DNA from 2 places in the Arthrobacter saudimassiliensis genome. Region 2 is predicted to be linked to the other one. Evidence: predicted binding sites of a transcription regulator. Region 2 holds the regulator's gene; the other holds the start of a gene.
What was found. Region 2 encodes LexA, which represses DNA repair genes until DNA is damaged. Its sites were predicted from a motif close to TCGAACANNTGTTCGA; they were not measured.
Positions count from the first base shown of each region.

Region 1: the regulator LexA is predicted to act here: its motif matches at 2,253-2,268, upstream of umuD (translesion error-prone DNA polymerase V autoproteolytic subunit).

Region 1 is NZ_JBNHFX010000002.1:651,930-656,135, forward strand. It holds gene AC5RV6_RS10160 (MerR family transcriptional regulator) at 1-539, shown strand, start outside; gene AC5RV6_RS10165 (hypothetical protein) at 615-761, opposite strand; gene AC5RV6_RS10170 (NAD(+)/NADH kinase) at 918-1,811, shown strand; gene AC5RV6_RS10175 (hypothetical protein) at 1,818-2,186, opposite strand; gene umuD (translesion error-prone DNA polymerase V autoproteolytic subunit) at 2,304-2,723, shown strand; gene AC5RV6_RS10185 (Y-family DNA polymerase) at 2,716-4,020, shown strand; gene AC5RV6_RS10190 (hypothetical protein) at 4,050-4,206, opposite strand, start outside.
Region 2 is NZ_JBNHFX010000003.1:39,093-43,298, reverse strand. It holds gene AC5RV6_RS11440 (ATP-dependent DNA helicase) at 1-1,713, shown strand, start outside; gene lexA (transcriptional repressor LexA) at 1,847-2,605, opposite strand; gene AC5RV6_RS11430 (LysM peptidoglycan-binding domain-containing protein) at 2,946-3,326, shown strand; gene AC5RV6_RS11425 (histidinol-phosphate transaminase) at 3,475-4,206, shown strand, end outside.

The sequences.
Region 1 (4,206 bases), on a different contig from region 2:
GCCCCGACGCCGTGGATCAGACGCTGGAGGAGCTGGACCGGGAGCTGGCCGCCGCGGTGGAGCGGCTGACCGAACAGCGTCGGCTGATCGCCCGGATCCGCGCCGACCGCAACCCGCCCGACGTGCCGCCCGAGCTGGCCCGGTTCCTGCAGGTCTCCGCCGGGACCTTGCCGCCACGGGTCGCCAAGATGGATCGTGAACAGCTGGTGCTGCTGGGGCATCTGGGGTCGGAGAACGTCAGGGCTGCCATCGGGCAGCTGTTCGACATGATCGCCGCGCCGGGGCTCCTGGAGCCGCTGACCGTGCTGATGGAGCGCTTCGACGCCCTGCCGGCGGACGCGCCGTCGTCCGCGGTTGAGGCCCTCGCCGCGGACCTGGCGACGGCGCTGGCACCGGCGAGCGCAGCGCTCGCCGCCCATGACGGGGCGGAGCTGGACGGACGGTCGCTGTCCCTGTTCAACGACTATGCCGCCGATGTGCTGAATCCGGCCCAGCTGGCCGTGCTGCAGGGTGTGGGCCGTGCGTTGGAGGACGCTTAGCCGCTGCCGGTTTGGGCGGCCGCTGCCTGCGCGCGGTGGCAGCAACTGCGCAAAGCGGCAGCGGGAAGCGGCGGGCTACGCCTGCATGTTGCGCCGGTAGCGGTGCTCAAGCAGCAGCCGGGCGCCGTTGAGCAGCAGCGTCTCCATGGGGACGCCCTGCTCGTCGGCGAGCTCCTGGAGTTCCCGGGCCAGTTTGGGCGGGATCTGGAGCTCGACGTTCATGGGCTTAATCGTAGCGCCCCGGCACCCCGCCCGTAGACGCGCATGCGGCGGATCACTGCGGCCCGGACCAAACTCCTTCCGCCCGGCCGGCACCCCCGGCAACCTTTCAGGCGCCGTCGATACGATGCGGTCACCCCCTGTTTGAAAGGACCTGCCATGCGCACCGTGGGACTCATCGTCCATCCCACCAAACCCACCGCCGACGCCGTCGAATCGCTGACCCGCTGGGCCGCCGCCCACGAAGCCCGGATCGTCGGCCTGTCATCAGCTCAGGGCAGGCTTCCGGAGGGGGTTCAGCTGCTGGATGACGACGGTTTCCGCTCCGCGGTGGACGTGATTGTCAGCCTGGGCGGGGACGGCACCATGCTGGGCGCCATGCGCCTGGTGGCGGACCGGCCGGTCCCGGTGCTCGGCACCAACTACGGCAACCTTGGCTTCCTCATCGAGCTGCAGCCGGACGAGCTGGACGCGGCCCTGGACCGGGTGGCCGCCGGCGACTTCTCCGTTGAGGGCCACCATGCCCTGGACGTCGCGGTGTCCTCGCCGGACGGGGTGGCGACCCAGCATCTGGTGTTCAACGACTTTGTCTTCACCCGCCAGCCCGGCAAGGGCATGGTCCACGCCCATCTGGATGTGGCCGGCATCCCCTACGGCTTTGTGAAGGCCGACGGTCTGATCACCGCCACCCCGGCCGGCTCCACCGCGTACAGCTATGCCGCCGGCGGTCCGGTGGTCTCCCCCGCGCTGCCCGCCGTCGCCGTCACCCCGGTGGCGCCGATGGCCGGGTTCAGCCACCCGTTCGTGCTCGGACACGAGGACGGGTTGTCCATCGCCTTGGACGAGGCAGGCGGAACCGTGGCGATGGAGGCCGACGGCGTCCTGCTGGGCGAGGCCCGCCCGGGCACCCGGGTGCTGATGAAGCTGCGCCCGCACGCAGGACAGGTCATCCGCCTCGACAAGGAAGGCCACGCGCAGCGCGGGATGCTCAAGCTCAGCCTGCTGGACCTGCCCTTCACCCGCGAGCAGCTGGCGGAGCGGCTGGGCCGGTAACCGGCGTCAGCCCTGGAGGAATCCGGCCACGCCGCCGATGGTGAAGCACATCCCCAGCAGCAGGTAGAAAAAGCCCAGCGTCCTGACCGTGGGCACGTCCGCAATGGTGAACCCCTCCGGAGGAATGCCCTTGGACTCCCGGTAGATCGCCGACCAAACCGCCGCCGCACCCCGGACGTTCCGGAAGACGCACCAGCCCGCGACGGCGAAGCACACACCGGAGGCAGCGGCCCCGAGGGCGCCGAAGTGAAGCTGGCCGCTCGCGATTCCGAACGGGAGACCTGCAAGGAACAGGAGGTAGCCCAGCTGCAGTCCGCTGCGGGCGGGCTGCGGCAGCTCGGTCAGCAGCCGGCCGAATCCCCGCAGAGTCCGCATGCCTGCTCCCGTCCCCGCCCACCGTCGTCGCGGGCCAGAGTAGCAGCGTGGTGCTAGCCTTAGTATTCGAAAGTGTGTTCGATACGCGATCGTGCGGAACTGTGGGAGGGGCGGAGCATGGCGGTGTTCTCAGCGGACCGTTCCCGGCGCGTGGCCGGGCCGGCGGAGGCCGACGCCGCCACCGCCGCAGGGTTTCCCAGCCCGGCGCGTGATTACTTCGACGGCCGGATCGACCTGAACCGACACCTGATCAGCGACCCCACCTCCACCTACGTGGTCCGCGTGGACGGGAATTCCATGGCCGACGCTGGCATCAGCAGCGGTGACGAGCTGATCGTGGACCGTTCCCGCACCCCGCACGACGGCGCCGTCGTCGTCGCGGTGGTCGACGGCGAGCTGCTGGTGCGCCGGCTGCTGCTGCGCGGAGACGCGGTGCTGCTGCGGGCCGAAAGCCGGGGCACGCCGGACCTGGAACTGGCCGACGCCGCGGAGCTGACGGTGTGGGGCGTCGTCACCCGGTGCCTGCACCATGTCTGAGGAACGGACTGAGGCACGCGCCGAACGGATCGCCCTGGTCGACGTCAACAGCTTCTACGTCTCCTGCGAGCGCGCCTTCGATCCGAAGCTGGCGGGGATTCCCGTCGTCGTGCTGTCCAACAATGACGGCTGCGTGGTCGCCCGCTCGGATGAGGCGAAGGCCCTGGGCATCAAAACCGGCACCCCCTGGTTCCAGCTGGCGGCCGGCGCCGCGCGGGCAGGCCTGGTGCAGCGCTCCAGCAACTACGAGCTGTACGGGGACATGAGCTCACGGGTGATGCAGCTGCTGGGCCGATACGGGCTGTGGCAGGAGGTGTACTCCATCGACGAGTCCTTCCTCGGGCTGGCCGGCACGCCCGCGGAGCTGCAGAGCCAGGGTGCGGAGATCCGCGCCGCCGTTGCCCGGAACACCGGCCTGCCGGTCTGCGTGGGCATCGGCCCCACCAAGACCCTGGCGAAGTTCGCCAACCGGATCGCCAAGCAGAACCGGCATCTGGGCGGCGTCTGCAACCTGGACACCATGGACCCGGCCGTGGTGGACACCATCATGGCGCGGGTGCCGGTGACCGGGCTGTGGGGCGTCGGCTCACGACTGGGGGCCAAGCTGGCGGCCATGGGCATCGAGACCGTCGCCGACCTGAAGGCGGCGGACCCGGCGCTGATCCGCCGGAAGTTCTCGGTGATCCTGCAGCGCACGGTCCTGGAGCTGAACGGGACGCCATGCATTCCGATGGAGGACGAGCGGGCGGACCGCAAACAGCTGATCTTTTCCCGGTCCTTCGCGGCCCCGGTCACCACCGCCGCCGAAATGCGGCAGGTCATGAGCATCTACGCGCAGCAGGCCGCAGCCCGACTGGAGCGCGAGGGCCAGCTGGCCAGCGTGATCACCGCCTACGCCGGCACCTCGCGCTTCAGCGAGCGGGCGGCGTCGTTCCCGTCCGTGACGGTGCGGCTCCCGGCGCCGACGGCGGATCCGGTGGTGCTCAGCCGGGCGGCCATCGGGGCGTTGGAGGGGCAGGTCGTCGAAGGGGTCGCCTACACGAAGGCGGGAGTCATGCTCACCGGGCTCAGCCCCGCGGGAGCGCAGCCGCTGCTGGACGTGTTCGTTCCCGAGCAGGAGCAGCGGAACCTCGGCGAACTGCTGGGCAAGGTCACCGGGAAGTACGGAGCGGCCAGCATCGGGCTGGGACTCGGCGGGATCACGACGGCGAAACCGGAGTGGACCATGGCGCGGCGCTACTCCTCGCCGCGCTACACCACCGAGTGGGCTGAGCTGCCGGTAGTGAAGGCGCGGTAGCGGCGCGACGGCGTCGGCGGGCTGCGTGCCTAGATGCAGGTCCCGGTGTAGGGATCACAGAGGGACTGGCCGGTGGGGACGGCGAAGGTGCCGTCGCCGCCCTCGACCAGGCGGAGGGCGCCGCGGTCTTCGAGCTTCGTCAGCTCGTTCAGGGTCTCCACTCCGCCGAGGTCGAATTCCTCGGCA
Region 2 (4,206 bases):
GCGCTGCTGAAGGGCCGCAGCAACTACGTCTGCCTGCACAAGACCGGCGGCGGCTTTCCCGACGAAGACGACCCGGGCGCGCTGTTCGTGCTGGGGGAGGAGAACGCCGTCGGGCACCCCGCCCCCGGCACCGGCCCGGTGAGTGCCCTGGGCCGCGACGTGCAGCGCCTGCACGAATGGGTCGAGGAGACCGAGACCGGGGACCGCGACGAGCTGGTGCCCGGCGTCAGCGACCGGGCGTGGCGGCAGGTGTCCGTCACCTCCATGGAGTGCCTGGGCGCCCAGAAATGCCCGATGGCCGCCGAGTGCTTCAGCGAACGGGCCCGCGCCAAGGCGGCGGAAGCCGACCTGGTCATCACCAACCACGCCCTGCTGGCCATCGCGGCCTTCGAGGGCCTGGCGGTGCTGCCGGATTACGACGTGGTGGTCATCGACGAGGCGCATGAGCTCGCCGACCGGGTGACCGGAGCGGTCACCGGCCAGCTCTCCGGCGGCACCATCAGCTCCGCCGTGACCGCGGCGCGCAAGCACACCAACGCCAGCGTGCAGGAACTCGCCGACGCCGGCCGCGCCTTCGACGGCGCCATCGAAGGCATCGCCTCCGGGCTGCTGCCTTCGGGGCTGAACGAAGACCAGCTGCTTGCCGTCGGGCGTGTCCGTGAGGCGTGCCGTGTCGCGCTGTCCGATTCGAAGCCGGACGGGCAGGACAACGCCGACGGGGGCCGGCAGATGGCCCGCTCCCGGCTGATGGCGATCCTTGAGCTGTGCGAACGGCTGGAGTCCGCGCCCGAATCCGGAGAGGTTGTCTGGGCCTCGCGCAGCAGCACCTTCTCGCCGTCCGGCGGCTACCAGCCGCCCGACGACGACGCGCCGGCGACGCTGAACATCGCCCCGCTGTCCGTGGCCGGAAAGCTGCGGGAAAACCTGTTCGACGGGCACACCGTGGTGCTGACCAGCGCCACGCTGGCCATCGGTGCGGAGTTCGGTCCGGTGGCCGGAGCGCTCGGCCTGCAGGGCCCGGGAGCGCCCGCCTGGGAGGGCGCCGACGTCGGCAGCCCCTTTGACTATCCGCGGCAGGGGATGCTGTACATCGCCAAGGACCTGCCCAAGCCGGAGCGGGGGACCTCCGAGGCCCAGCTCGATGAGCTGGCCGAGCTGATCGCCGCTTCGGACGGCGCTGCGCTGGGCCTGTTCTCCTCACGGCGGGCGGCCGAAGAGGCCGCCGAGGCGATGCGGAAACGGCTGGACGTACCGATCCTGTGCCAGGGCGAGTCCTCAATGGCCTCGCTCGTGAAGCAGTTTGCCGAGGACGAGCGGACCTGCCTGTTCGGCACCATGGGACTGTGGCAGGGCGTCGACGTCCCGGGCCCGTCCTGCCGCTTGGTGGTCCTGGACCGGATTCCGTTCCCGCGCCCGGACGACCCGCTGATGACGGCCCGCAGCCGGGCCGTGGCCCGCGCGGGAGGCAACGGCTTCATGAGCGTGTCCGCCACGCACGCCGCGGTGCGTCTGGCCCAGGGGGCGGGCCGGCTGATCCGGGCGGCCGAAGACCAGGGCGTGGTGGCGGTGCTGGACTCGCGGCTGGCCACGGCGCGGTACGGAGGCTTCCTGCGTTCGGCGCTGCCGCCGTTCTGGCCGACCGCGGACCGGGCCGTCGTGCTTAAGGCGCTCCAGCGCCTCGCCGCCGCGTCGAAGGCCGGCAGCGGGGCCTGACGCCCGCGCAGGGGATGTGGGCGCACGCCCGCGGGCCCGGCGCTTCCCCCGGCCCGTCCGTACACGCAAACGCCCCCGACCGCGGCGCCGAAGCCGGCGCCAGGGTCGAGGGCGGAGCGGGAGGAGCGGGTGCCTAGAGCGACCGCATCACGGAGACAACCTTGCCCATGATCGTGGCGTGGTCGCCCGGAATCGGCTCGTAGCGGGTGTTCTGCGGCAGCAGCCAGGTGTGGCCTTCGCGCTGGCGGAAGGTTTTCACCGTGGCTTCGTCATCGAGCAGCGCGGCCACGATGTCGCCGTTCTCCGCGGTCGGCTGGCGGCGGACCACCACCCAGTCGCCGTCGCAGATGGCGGCGTCGACCATGGAGTCGCCGGAGACCCGCAGCATGAACAGCTCACCGTGGCCCACCAGCTGGCGGGGCAGCGGAACCATGTCCTCAACCTGCTGGTCCGCGAGGATCGGACCGCCGGCGGCAATGCGGCCGACCAGCGGGACCATGGCGGTATCCAGCGCGGTGTCCGTCCGCAGCGGGGTGACGTTGCCCGCCTCCGCCGCGCCGCCGGACGGTGCGGGGGCTGCCGCCGGGGCGGCCGGGGCTGAAGGCTCGGCGTCCCGAAGCATCAGCGGTGTGAGGATCTCCATGGCCCGGGGCCGTTTGGGGTCACGCCGGATGTAGCCGAGCTTTTCCAGCTGGCCGAGCTGGTGGGTCACGCTCGAGAGGCTGGCCAGCCCCACGGTGTCACCGATCTCGCGCATGGACGGCGGGTAGCCGTTGCTGCTGACGGACCGCTGGATGGTCTCCAGGATCCTCTGCTGGCGGGGAGTCAGGCCCTTGGCCGGGCGCCCGGAGGTGGAGGCATCGGTGCCTCCGCTTACAGTCCTGCGTGCCACGGCGCTTCCCTTCAGGCCGGCGGCCGGTGCATCCGGCCGCGTTTTTCGTGCGTACGGACGGCGGTGCCGCCCGGGCTCCCGGCGGTTTTGTCAGAGGCGGGTGATGGACTCGCTTCTGTCAGCTTCCGGTGCTGCTCACAACGCTAGGGGAGCAGCCCCCTGTTTTCAAACATTTGTTCGAGCGAGTCTCGACAACGTTCGTAGACAGGTGCTAGAAAGGATCCAGCTGATCGAACAAAGATTCGAAAGAAGCTGCTCTTAATCCGAGCGGACTTTCGAAACAAGCTTCGAAACCGCACCGCCCGAGCCTGATGGGCCCCGCGGTTCGGAAAGGAAAACCATGTCACTCGCACTTCAGCCCGGCCTGTCCGCCGCGTCCGCCACCCCGTCCTCCGCTTCGGGTCCCGCGTCCCCGCTGCGCCTCACCCGCCGCGGCCGCCTGGTCCTGGTGGGCCTGCCGCTCATGCTGGTCACCGCAGCCCTGATCTTCCTGGCCGCCTTCTTCACCGCCCCCGCGATCGCCGGCAGCGAGACACAGGATCCGGCCGCCCACACGCTGCAGGTCAGCGTGGAAACCGGTGAGTCGCTGTGGGGGCTGGCGGACCGATACGTCCCGGACCGTGACCCGCGCGCCGTCGTCGCCGACATCATGGAGCTGAACAACCTGCAGGAAGCCACCATCCCGGCCGGCGCGCAGCTTTACGTCCCGGTCTCGCGCTGAGCGGCCGGACCACCGCCTGCACCTGCCCCTGTACCTGCCGCTGCTTCTGCCCCCGGGGCCTGCGGCGCGTGAGCCGCTGCAGCCGCAGGGCCGTAACCCCCCGCCCCGGGATTCTCCCCAGCAGTGCCTGCGGACTTAAGCTGGACGGGTGACTGAACAGCTGGACAAACTCAACCGCCTTCCGCTCCGCGACGATCTCCGCGGCCTTTCGCCCTACGGCGCTCCGCAGCTGGAAGTACCCGTCCTGCTGAACGTCAATGAGAACACCCACGGCCTGCCCGCACATGTGCGCGACGCCATCGTGGCCGCCGTCTCCGAAGCAGCGGTGGGCCTCAACCGGTACCCCGACCGCGAGTTCACCGAACTGCGGGACCGCCTGGCCGCTTATCTGGGCCACGGACTGAGCCGCGACAACATCTGGGCGGCGAACGGCTCCAACGAGGTCCTGCAGCAGATCCTCCAGGCCTTCGGCGGACCGGGCCGGACCGCCATGAGCTTCCCGCCCACGTATTCCATGTACCCGCTGCTGGCCAGCGGCACCGGCACCACCTACCTGTCCGGGAAGCGCACCGAAGACTTCACCCTCTCCGCCGAGTCGGCGGCCGGGCAGGTCCGTGACGCCGCGCCGAACATTGTCTTCCTCTGTTCGCCGAACAACCCGACCGGCACGGCGCTGGGCCTGGACGTCGTCGAAGCCGTCTACGAGGCGGGCCGGGCAAGCAACGCCATCGTGATCGTCGACGAGGCCTACGCGGAGTTCTCCCACACGGGCACGCCCAGCGCGCTGGAACTGCTGCCCGGGCGCGAACGGCTGATCGTCTCGCGCACCATGAGCAAGGCCTTCGCCCTCGCCGGCGCCCGCATCGGCTACCTGGCCGCA